DNA from 2 places in the Psychrobacter sp. H25 genome. Region 2 is predicted to be linked to the other one. Evidence: predicted binding sites of a transcription regulator. Region 2 holds the regulator's gene; the other holds the start of a gene.

Region 1 (6,340 bases), 890 kb from region 2:
GCTACTACCGCTGCCCGGACTAGACAGCTCAAAGTTCCCGGCCATATTGTCGATATAGTCAGGGGCACCGCGCTCACGCCATGCATCACAGACACGGTTGACCTCTTCGTCACTCACATAAGCACCATGCACACGATCCGGCTCAATCTGCCCAGGTCCTAAAAACAACATATCCCCATTACCCAGCATGTCTTCAGCACCGCCACTATCTAGAATCGTACGTGAATCGACTTTTGAGTTGACTCGTAGTGCTGCACGCACGGGAATGTTTGCTTTGATTAAACCAGTAATAACATCGACGGATGGACGCTGTGTGGCTAGCATTAGATGGATACCTGCTGCCCGTGATTTTTGTGCCAAACGCGTAATGAGCTCTTCGGCTTGTTTACCAACCTGCATAATCATATCCGCAAATTCATCGGCGACAATAACAATCATCGGTAAGGTTTTGAGCTTTGGTGCCTGACTGATACTGACGCTATCGTTCGGTCGCCATAGTGGGTCGAGCATAGGATTGCCTGATTGTTCTGCTGCCATAACCTTTTTGTTGAACTCATTGAGCTTACGCACTTTGAGTAGGCTCATTAATTGATAGCGGCGCTCCATCTCCGCCACACACCACGATAGACTACTGGCCGCCTCTGTCATATCAGTGACTACCGGCGTTAATAGATGCGGAATATCATTGTAGTTGGCAAGCTCAAGCTGCTTTGGATCAATCAAGATAAGACGCAGCTCATTGGGCGTATACTTTAGTAGCATAGAGAGCAACATCGAGTTGACCAGTACTGACTTACCAGAGCCTGTCGTACCAGCAACCAGCATATGCGGCGCGCGCGCAAGATCAGTGATAATAGGGTTGCCACCGATATCTTTACCCATTGCCATACTGATTTGTGCTTTGGGGTCTTTAAAGGTATCTGTATTTAAAAGCTCAATTAAGCGTACCATTTCACGTTTTTTATTGGGCACTTCAATACCGATATATGGCTTACCCGGTATTACTTCAACCACACGCAGTGACGCCATAGATAGTGAACGCGCCAAGTCACGCGAGATACCTGTTACCTTACTCGCTTTGACACCAGCAGCCAGCTCTACCTCAAAACGAGTCACAACAGGCCCTGGGATAGCGTTGACGACAGACGCTTTTACATTGAACTCCTGTAGCTTAATCTCTAACAACTCAGACAACTGTTCAAGCTCAGCGACGGTATAGCTAGGCTTACGGTCAGGATCGGGCTTATCCAGTATAGAGACCTCTGGAATGGGCGTAAGGCTGCTGCGATAGGCCGCCGTTTGCATCGAGCGTGATTTTTGACTGAATGCTGAATCATCGCTAATGTGCGGCATGACTGGGGCACTCGCATCCTCAGCACTGTCATCTTCTGGCATCATATCCGTGATATGGTTGCTGCTATCACCCTCAGGTACAGCAAAACTAACAGATGGTTTTGCTGCGGTTGTCGGCTGTGTGTCTGCGACTGGACTGACTGCTTCTACCGTTGGTGCTGCCTTCGGGTTTGCAGGTGGTGTATTGGTTGGTGTCATATCTGAGATATCTGAGGTATCTGGCACGGTTGGTGCGACGTCCATTGCTGCTGCAATCGGCTCTTCAGATACAGATAGTGATGCCTCATCATACGGCTGTTCTGCTGGCTCGGCTACTGGCTTAAGAGACGACTCATTTGTAGGGCTAGTAGATACCTTTGTTATAGGCTCTATTATTTGTTCCTGCAACGCTTGTTTAGCGACAGGTTGTTCAATTGCAGGCTTTTCGATTATGTCCTGAACTTTAGACTGTTTAACTCCAGGTTGCTCAATGACGGCTTGCTCAACTCGAGCCTGTTCCGTTATAGCAGTATCTTGAATACTCTGAGAGTCTTGCATTGCAAAGTTTGTGGCAGGTTCGGATAGGTCACCATGCTCAGCCAACCATGCCTCTGCTAACTTATCGACGCTTTGACTCGTATCACTTGATTGAGTTGTTTCAGGCTCATTAGCTTGTAGCTGATCAGCGAACTCCTGGTTATATTCAGCAGATTCAGTCGCAGCTGTTTGCGCAGCTGGCATCGTCTTGGAGTTTGACGCCCACTCCTCTTCGGGCACGTCTATAGCCGTGTCTGTCTGAGTATAGTTGGGTACAGGCGCACTAGAGCTCTCTATACTGCTGGCACCATAGACCATATACTCACTCGCGAGCAGGTCATCAACCGTATTAGCATCGTTCCATGCAAAACTTGGCTCGACTTTTCGAGCAGGTATCGCGGTAGGAGCTGACATTGTTGATGGTGCGATATGGTCCGCTGTGCTATCAGCCGTAGCACTGGCAGTCGCTGGCGCTGTGTATAGTGGCGCACTTTTCTCATCGCTTGACGTAGTAGCTTCTTTTGCGATCGCTATAGAGGCTTTGACGCTGTCTGCCAACCCTGATGTCGACAAGAAATCTGACAACACATTACTGAACCGGCTACTGTTATCTGCCTCATTAATACTATCAGTATGATCAGCTGATTGCAGCTCAAGTGGCAGTTGTTCATGCTCTACTTGCTGCTCAACCTGATCATCTACGCTGTGGCTATCGTCTTGTGGCGCACTGATTGGCTGAGTAACGTCTACATCCTCTTTGTTCTTTACGCCCGAGCCAAGCCACGATAATGCCGTAATTCTCTGATATATTGCGAGCCAATGAATATTGAAAGCGAAGGTAGCCGTAATCACGACAAATACCGCCAAGAAAGCCGCACTACCCCACTGTGATAGTAGCTGTGCCAAGCGCTCTTGTAACTCAAGACCGATAATACCACCAGCCACACCTTCAAATCCTATCGATGTAGGGTTGGTCACTTGTTGAATCAGGGCGGCCAGTTGTGCAAATAATGCACTAGCAGTCAGCAACAAAAACACGTAAGCGACCAGTCGCATGAGCCAAAACGTGGGTTTATTATCCCACCAAATAAGAATCGACTCATAAACGACAAATGCTAAAAACCACCAGGCACCAAACCCAAAAAAGCTGTAGAGCAAATCGGACAACCACGCACCCGTCTGACCACCCATATTATTGATGGTTGTCATATCACTACTGATATGCGACCAGCTAGGATCATTGCCTGTGTAAGTCATTAGAATGACAAACAGATATACGGCTAGTATTAACCCAAGGAGGGTAAACATTCCCTTTTTTAAATACTCAATATGCGGTGCTGATATCACGTAAAATCTGCCTTGTTGTTAATACTAAATGGTCGCCAACGCATGACTAAGCCTAATCATGCTGACATAAAGTGCTGACATAGATGTACCTCGCAGAGTGTTTTTGATAGGGAGGCATTTATCATAAGACGCTAGCATCATAAGAACGCATAACTGTCATTGTCACCCAAACCCTACCGCACTCGGCATAACTCCTTATAATAACAAATACATAGGTACAGTGGCGACAGTCTTATAAATAAAGCGTGTAGGAACGTAAATCGAGACGCTATTTGTGAAAAAAAACCGTCCACCAATAGAGTATTTATTGCTAACAGAATACTGCTAGCGGTTTAGTACAAACGCTATAAAATACCAGCTGTTTCTAGCGCTAGTATTTCAAGGTTATTGTGCTTTGATTCTAATGATAGCTGTGTTTGTTTTAGCAAACTTGCACTTTTCGACCTATGCCCTTATGTTATTATCACACAGCAATTAGAAAAACCATATTAGTCATAATTTTTGATTTTTTTACTATATTTATAACTATCATTATTCATTCGTATTTTTAGAAAGGAACACCTCATGGCAACTGACACTACCGCTCCACGTCACGAAAAACTCATTATTTTAGGCTCAGGTCCTGCAGGTTACTCTGCTGCAGTATATGCGGCGCGTGCCAATCTTAAACCAGTTATGGTTACGGGTATGGAAGTAGGCGGTCAATTAACGACCACTACCGAAGTCGATAACTGGCCAGGCGATGCACATGATTTGACAGGTCCAGCACTAATGGAACGCATGAAGGCGCATGCTGAGCGTTTCGGTACAAAACTGGTTTATGATCATATCAATGAAGTCAATCTAAACGAGCGTCCATTTCAGCTGTCAGGTAACAACGGCAACTATACTTGTGATGCCTTGATCATCTCAACAGGTGCTTCTGCACAGTATTTGGGGCTAGATTCAGAAACCAAATTTAAAGGCCTTGGCGTATCTGCTTGTGCTACTTGTGATGGTTTTTTCTATAAAGACCAAAAAGTCGCCGTGATTGGTGGTGGTAATACCGCCGTCGAAGAAGCTTTATATCTGTCTAATATTGCTTCTGAAGTCACCTTGGTGCATCGCCGTGATAGCTTACGCTCTGAAAAAATCCTACAAGATAAGCTGTTTGAGAAAGCCAAAAATGGTAACGTCAAAATCGAATGGAACTACCAGGTAAAAGAGGTGGTTGGTGATGATATGGGCGTCAATGGTGTCGTTATCGAATCAATGATTGACGGTAGCACCAAACAGCTAGACGCAATGGGTATGTTTGTCGCGATCGGTCACAAGCCTAATACTGACCTATTCACCGGTCAACTGGACATGAAAGATGGCTATCTGACTGTCAATAGTGGTCTCAATGGTAACGCTACCCAAACCAGCATTGAGGGTGTATTTGCAGCTGGCGACGTCGCTGACCATGTTTATCGTCAGGCTATTACCTCTGCTGGTACAGGTTGTATGGCAGCACTTGATGCTGAAAAGTACTTAGATGCTATCGGTGAAGCAACGGCAAAAGACCATACGTACGCATCAACCCTAACTGCTGATCAAGAAGACTAAATGGATAACTTCACGCAGCACGATGATACCACTCAATACATCACGCCTGAGACTCTAAAAAGTCTTGGGCGTTATGACTTTCCTAATCCTATCTCTGTCGATCCTGATGGGATTGGCATTGTCGCGATGGGCGGCGATCTGGCATCTGAGACATTGATATCTGCTTATGCACGGGGACTATTCCCATGGTTCAATGAAGACGAACCTATTGCTTGGTGGTGTCCTGAGCCACGCTGTGTGATAGCACCATCTGATTATCAACCGAGTAAGTCGCTACGTAAGCAAGCAAGCCGCGCGCATTGGCAGTTGACACTCAATCAAGCTTTTGATGAGGTCATACATGCTTGTAGTCTACCGCGAAGCGATGGTCTTAATAACGACTTGCCTGAAGGCGAGCATACTTGGATTCATGATGAGATGATTGAGGCCTATACCAAATTACATGCGCAAGGCTTCGCCCACAGTATTGAGGTCTGGGATGAAAAAGGTCAGCTGATTGGCGGACTTTACGGACTAAAAATAGGCAATATTTATTTTGGCGAGTCTATGTTCCATCGTGCGTCCAATGCCTCAAAGATAGCCTTCTGGGGTTTGATGCGCTTATGCGAACAAAGTCACGTGGCACTCGTCGATTGCCAATTGCCAAATGATCACCTCATGAGCTTGGGCGCTACCACCCTGCCGCGTACTGATTTCCTGGCTCAGTTAGATAGCCTGATAAGTCATCGTTTTGTTCAGTGGGATGACAGCTCGCACAAACCATTGGCAGTGACGCGACTTGATACTACAGAGCCTTGGCAACGCATATCATGATAATGACAGTAGCTAAGCAATAACGAGGTTTTTATGGCGCTTGATATCTCATTTTTGTTGATCGGAGAGCTGGCAGCGAAGGCCAATACCACCAAAGACACGGTACGTCATTATGAGCAGTTAGGTCTGCTAAAATCACGTAAACGTCAGGCAGGGTCACGCTTGTATACGGAGTTTCATCCTGAGTGTATCGAACGTATTGAGTTGATTAAGAGTGCACAAGCTATTGGCTTCACCCTCATCGAGATCAAAAACAGCTTAAACGATTATTACGATGGTCAACTGGATATTGATTTGCAGCTCATGCTGACTCAGCAAAAGCTAGAACAAGTCAAAAAACAACAAGCCAATATCAGTATGATGGTAGAGCTACTGAGCGAGCGCATCGACATTCTTGTTCAGATGCAGGCAGATAGTGAGTATCAGCTGGATATTGAAGTTTGTAAAAAGACGATACCTTCACAGTAACTACGCTGAACGCCGTAATCATAATAACTCTGCTTGATATCCCGTACTTGCCTTCAGAAACACTACTATCTTGACTATCAACTAGATTTCCTCCAGTCTACTCGGTATAAGTGTGCTGCATAATAAGCGCATCAACTGCTGGCTGATGTGATGATTGATAGTAGCCTTTGCGCTTATGGATCACGACGAAGTTTTGCCGCTCATATAACGCAATCGCTGCATGATTGTCTGCACGCACCTCTAGCAACAAACTTTC
Region 2 (6,340 bases):
ATGAATGGCATTACACGTGAAGAGCAGGACGCTTTTGGTCTTGAGTCACATCGCCGTGCATGGGCTGCGACTACTGAAGGTCGTTTTGACAATGAAATCATCGGCATTGAAGGTCATGATGCGGCTGGTCGCTTGCAATTATGTACTGTGGATGAAGTGATTCGTCCAGATGCGACGATGGAGCAAATGCGCAACCTACGTCCAGCGTTTGATCCAAAAGGCGGTACGGTTACAGCAGCAACGTCATCTGCATTGTCTGATGGTGCGTCAGCCATGCTAGTCATGAGCGCACAAAAAGCCAAAGATCTTGGTCTAAAACCGCGTGCTCGTATTCGTAGTATGGCCGTTGCTGGTTGTGATGCGGCTATCATGGGCTATGGTCCTGTACCTGCTACCAACAAAGCACTAAAGCGTGCTGGTATGAGCATCGATGACATGCAAACCATCGAGCTAAACGAAGCATTTGCAGCTCAGGGTCTGTCTGTATTGAAAGGACTGAACCTGTCTGACAAGCAAGACATCGTTAACATCAACGGTGGTGCAATCGCTCTAGGTCATCCACTAGGATGTTCAGGTGCTCGTATCACCGTAACTCTGCTAAACGCAATGGAGCAGTCAGATACTGAAATCGGTCTAGCGACGATGTGTATCGGTCTTGGTCAAGGTATTGCTACTGTTATTGAGCGCGTTTAATCTAGTCTATATAAATAAGATTACCTGAACACGCAAAAACAGCTACTTTCTAATAAATAAAACCCCCAGTCATTATGGCTGGGGGTTTTTTATGGCATAAATAAACGAGGCACATGCCCAAAAACAAAACATGTGGTGCGTTTGCAAATTATCTCCATTGACGCATCCAAAAAACTGTGACTAAATAAGAGTGAGATAAACCATGGCACTATTAATGATAATTCTAAAATAGCTTTTGATAATAACTGTCAGCCGTACAAGGAGTGTACTATGTCTACCATGATTAATGATCGCACCTATCGAATCGCTCGTGAGAACACCCAGGCAATGATTATTGATGTACAAGAGCGCCTAACACCGCATATCTATGACCACGAAAACATCGTCAAAAAAACCGTTACTCTAATCAAAGGGCTGCAAGCACTCAATATCCCAATTATGCTGAACGAACAATACAAAAAGGGATTGGGGGATACCTTGCCAGAGTTACGCGACGTGCTTGAAGGTGATAATGCCAAGAGCTTCGAAAAAGCTACCTTTAGCGCTTGTGATAACAATGACACATGGCATCATTTGGCGCAGCAGAACCGTAGTACCGTGCTGCTATTTGGTGCTGAAGCGCATGTCTGTATTATGCAGACAGCATTAGATTTATTAGACAACGGCATGCAACCTGTCATTATTGGCGATGCGGTTGGCTCTCGTTTCCCTTACGATAAAAAACAAGCGATTCGCCGTATCCGCCGTGCGGGTGGAGTGATCAGTACTGTTGAGTCGATATTGTTTGAGCTGTGTCGTAGTAGTGAAGATCCTGCGTTCAAAACCATTATTAATTTGATAAAGTAGACAGTCATATAATAGGGTGCTCAGTCATTTAACTGAAACATTTATAAGAGATAGCGCTTGATAACATCAGCGCTATCTTGCTGTTAGCAACATCATAATTCATAAGATTATCAAAAAATTAGAGAGAAATATGTCCTTAAACACAACTATGTCATTGACCAACCCAAAGTCTGCTGCAAACATCGACATAGATGATGTTACTCACTTCTTATTAGAGCTAGATGCCCTCAAGCGTATCAATCGCCGTAGCTATGTGACACAAACCACTCGCCGCGAAAACTCTGCCGAGCACTCTTGGCACTTGGCTATGGCGTGTTGGTCGATTGCTGAAGCGTTTGAATTAGATGTCAATCATGAGCGACTGCTAAAGATGGCACTGGTACATGATTTAGGTGAGATTGACGCTGGCGATACGTTTTTATTCGCAAACAGTCGTAGCGATGCGCACGTTGAAGAGCGCGCTGGTATTGCTCGACTACAAGCAGAGCGTGGCAATGGTATCGCAGCATTAAGTGAGGTTTGGGAGGCGCAAGAAACGGGTAGCAGCAAAGAAAGCCAGTTGCTTAGAGTGGTTGACCGCTTATTGCCATTTTTACTCAATCTTAATACTGAGGGAAAAACGTGGGTCGAAGCCCAAGTAACACGTTCGCAGGTAGCTTGTGCCCTTGCTTTTATCAAAGACAGCTTTCCACCCATTCATGATTGGCTTAACAAAAATATCGACTATGCAACCCAGCAAGGATGGCTGATCGATGCATAACTCTATATGAGTGACAGGCATAAAAAAGCCCAGTTAAGTATGCATTAACATACCTAACTGGGCTGATATTTTGAGCGTTTTTATACAGTCATATTATTGAGCGTTCGCCATCCCCAACAGTTGACCCATTTGCACGATGCTGTTGGCTTGCATACTATCCAACCAGTCAGCTTTTGCCGCTTTTGGTAGCACCACGATAGCCGTTGAGCCTAAATAAAAACGTCCAAGCTCATCCCCTGCGGCAAACGGCAGGTCATGCTCGGCTTCTTGGATGTCGTCAGTACGAGTGATTTTACCTGTCGCGACGGTTTCGATACCAGCGACGATCATAGCGCCTACCATGACAACGGCTGCTTTGCCGTACTTGGTATCGAACATGCAGACCAGACGCTCATTACGGGCAAACAAATCTGGCACGTTAGCGGCCGTAGTGTTATTAACCGAAAACAACGTGCCAGGTACGTAGCGAGTCTTGGTCAACGTACCTGTAAACGGCATATGGACACGGTGATAATTGCTAGGCGCTAGGTAGATCGTCGCAAAACTGCCATCCGCAAAGTAACTGCCATCTTCGCTATCAGCCAGCAGCTGTCCGACATCATAGTGACGACCCTTGGCTTGCAATAACTTATGGTCTTGGATTTGTCCGAGCTGAGAGATAATACCATCAGCAGGGCTGACGATACCGTTGTCAGTGGTATCGATGGTACGAGCGTCTTCTTTTAATTCACGAGTGAAAAAATCATTGAAGCTCTCGTATGCATTGAGACTCTGGCGCTCATATTCGTCTAGGCTGATGTTATAGGCTTTTGCAAAACTACGAATAAAGGTACGTTTAACATAAGGATGGCGGCTGGCGGCCAAACGTCCAGCGACTTTACTGAGCTGCTGCTGTGGTACCAGCTGTTGTAAGGTGGTAAATACATTCATAATACGGCTACCAAAATAAGAGATGATGTCATTATTGCATGTGCAAGTTAATGACCGTATTTTATCATGGACAGCCCATTATTGTCTGAGCATAATCTGTTAAGGAATGAGTAAATGAAGGCACTTATACAACGAGTCAGGCGGGCTAGTGTGACTATCGATGAGCATTGTGTTGGCAAAATAGATCATGGAATACTGGCTTATATTGGTTTGGGACACGAGGATAGTCTGAGTACGGCTCAGCGAATGATTGATAAAATTCTCACGTATCGTATTTTTGAAAATGATGAAGATCCTACAAAATTTGGTAAACTAGATAAAGATGTCCAGCAGGCAGGCGGTGGTTTGTTATTGGTGTCGCAGTTCACCTTGATGGCAAAAACAGACAAAGGTCGCCGTCCTGATTTTGGTGGTGCAATGGCACCTGATGCGGCTCAAATACTGTTTGAGCAACTTATAGATTATGCAAAAACACAGTACCCAAACGTCGCCACTGGTCAGTTTGGCGCTGACATGCAAGTCGCTAGTGTCAATGACGGACCCCTAAATTTTCTACTGGAGATCTGACACTAGAGTGTCATCAAGCTGTCATAATTAATCCGTTTAATAGATAAAGACTGGTGAGTATTTATCGCCTTTTTACATGCTAAATTTTGCCCTCTAACACTGAGAATGTCATATGTATAACGAGCAAATTTTGATTGTTGAAGATGAACCTGCGATTCGTGAAATGGTTGTGATGACGCTAGAAATGGCTGGATTTGAGAGCCTGCAAGCCGCTGATGTCTCAGAGGCGCACCAGCAAGTGGTCGATCATAGACCGTCGCTGATCTTGTTAGATTGGATGCTACCAGGAGACAAAAGCGGCGTTGATTTTTGTCGTATGCTAAAGAACGATGAGCTGCTCTCTGAGATACCAGTCATTATGTTGACGGCGAAAAGTGAAGAGGACAGCAAGGTTTATGGACTCGATGCGGGTGCAGATGACTATATGACCAAGCCTTTTTCAACCCGTGAGCTGATCTCTAGAATCAAAGCGGTATTGCGCCGTAGTAGTGCGATGAGTAGTGACAAGCCTATTGAAATCGGTCAGTTGAGTCTAGATACCAAAAGTCAGCGTGTGACCGCCGCCGGAAAAGTCATCGATGTGGGTCCGACAGAGTATCGTCTATTGGCGTTTTTTATGAGTCATCCAGAGCGCGCTTATACACGAACGCAGCTCCTCGATCAGGTTTGGGGCGGCAACGTATACATCGAAGATCGCACCATCGACGTACATATTAAGCGTCTGCGTAAACTCTTGCGTCCTCATGACTGCGATACATTGATACAGACGGTACGCGGTACAGGCTATCGATTCTCTAGTCTTATTGAACCAAGCTAGTCTTGCATACATAAGGTCGCTGGAATACTAAAATAGCGGATAGTGGTAAGGATAAGAAATGGACAAGACAGTGCCAGCACAACACAAAAAAACCCGTAACAGCCATCAGCAAGATACCCCAGAAAACACCTCTGCCCAGCATGAAGCAGAGCAGCTACAAAAAATCAGAAGCGCACTGCGAGCACTACGAGACGCGGTGATTTTAATCGATGAGAATGATTGCTTAGGATGGTGGAATCAGGCGGCGCAGGATCTATTGTCTTTGCAGAAAGATGATAAAGGGAAGAGTGTCTTTGATTTTATTATCATACCAGAGTTTCACCAGTATTATGAAGACACCACACTGCCCAATGATGGTATCCACATAGAGTCATGGCGCGACCCTAGCCGTTACCTAAAATTTGAGCTCACGTCTTTTGGTGATGAAAAACTCCTATTTATTTATGATGTGACGCGCTTAAAGCACTTAGAGCAAATGCGCCAAGACTTTGTGGCAAACGTCTCTCATGAGCTACGCACACCATTGACCGTCATGACCGGTTACTTAGAAAACTTTACGGATCAGCCAGATATGCCGCCCCATTGGCGCCGTGGTTTTGAGCTCATGACTCAGCAAACCGCGCGTATGAATAGAATCGTAAATGACTTGCTGCTTTTATCTAGAATTGAGATCGAAGAGACGCACGAAGTCAATGCTATAGATATGACCAAGCTACTCACCAATATCTATGATGATGCGCAAGCCTATAACCAAGCCTATAAGCACATCATTCATCTACATATAGACACCTATGATGGTCTATATGGATCAGAGATGTACTTAAACAGCGCATTGTCCAATCTGGTGATCAACGCGATAAAATACACACCAAAAGGTGGCAATATTACTATCAGTTGGACGCGAACATCAGATGGATGCCGGTTTGCAGTCGAAGACGACGGATTGGGGATAGCACCAGAGCATATTGTTCGTTTGACGGAGCGCTTCTACCGTGTTGATAAAGGTCGCAGCCGTGCCACAGGTGGTACAGGTCTGGGGTTAGCTATCGTAAAACACGTACTGCATCAACACGAAGCGCAGCTACAGATTGAATCAATAGAGGGTGAGGGTTCGACATTTAGTGTGGTATTTCCAGCCACTTATGTGCGTACAGTCACCGCAAACTAGGGCGTGTCCCTAATTCAAACGCTTATCATTGAATGGGCTAAAAATGGCTAAATCTTTGGCAAACGGCGTCAAATAGCTGGTCAATATCTCGATATTGTCTGCACTATTTTCCTTGTTAGCCTGCGATTTATTTCATTTTTATCACCATTTTTAAAATAGGGACACGCCCTAGCACCTCTCTTGATACATGCTATTAGAGCTTTTTATACATTATGCTTAATTCTTTTGTAAAAGCGGGTAGGGGTTCACAGCACTGCCGTTAATATAAATACCATAATGTACATGCGGCGGTGTCCCTTTTGCATTGCCGCTATCACCCACGTAGCCAATAGTATCACCTTTATTGACCCAATCATTGGGAGAGATATCAGCATAGTCCTCTAGATGAGCATAATAATGTCCTGCACCGCCCGGTCCTACTACGACGACCACGAGGCCACCTAAAGTATTTTCGCCAACCTTGCTCACGATACCCTGCGTGGTTGACTGTATGGGTGTTCCTCGTTCTGCAAAGATATCGATACCTTCATGTGAGCGCCCTTGACTGCGTGCTGCGCCC

Evidence for each region. The regulator PhoB, encoded in region 2, activates phosphate uptake and scavenging genes when phosphate is short. The targets are predictions, from matches to a motif close to TGTCATNAANCTGTCATAA.
Region 1: a site for PhoB is predicted at 3,268-3,286, ahead of AC5JPO_RS06390 (DNA translocase FtsK). Genes of this name have one in related genera too.

What each region holds. Positions count from the first base shown of each region.
Region 1 is NZ_JCACRV010000001.1:1,593,244-1,599,583, forward strand. It holds gene AC5JPO_RS06390 (DNA translocase FtsK) at 1-3,177, opposite strand, end outside; gene trxB (thioredoxin-disulfide reductase) at 3,781-4,803, shown strand; gene aat (leucyl/phenylalanyl-tRNA--protein transferase) at 4,804-5,616, shown strand; gene AC5JPO_RS06405 (MerR family transcriptional regulator) at 5,650-6,084, shown strand; gene rimI (ribosomal protein S18-alanine N-acetyltransferase) at 6,182-6,340, opposite strand, start outside.
Region 2 is NZ_JCACRV010000001.1:2,487,916-2,494,255, forward strand. It holds gene fadA (acetyl-CoA C-acyltransferase FadA) at 1-693, shown strand, start outside; gene AC5JPO_RS10170 (isochorismatase family protein) at 964-1,539, shown strand; gene AC5JPO_RS10175 (HD domain-containing protein) at 1,670-2,299, shown strand; gene asd (archaetidylserine decarboxylase) at 2,393-3,229, opposite strand; gene dtd (D-aminoacyl-tRNA deacylase) at 3,344-3,796, shown strand; gene phoB (phosphate regulon transcriptional regulator PhoB) at 3,909-4,613, shown strand; gene phoR (phosphate regulon sensor histidine kinase PhoR) at 4,672-5,781, shown strand; gene AC5JPO_RS10200 (M23 family metallopeptidase) at 5,998-6,340, opposite strand, start outside.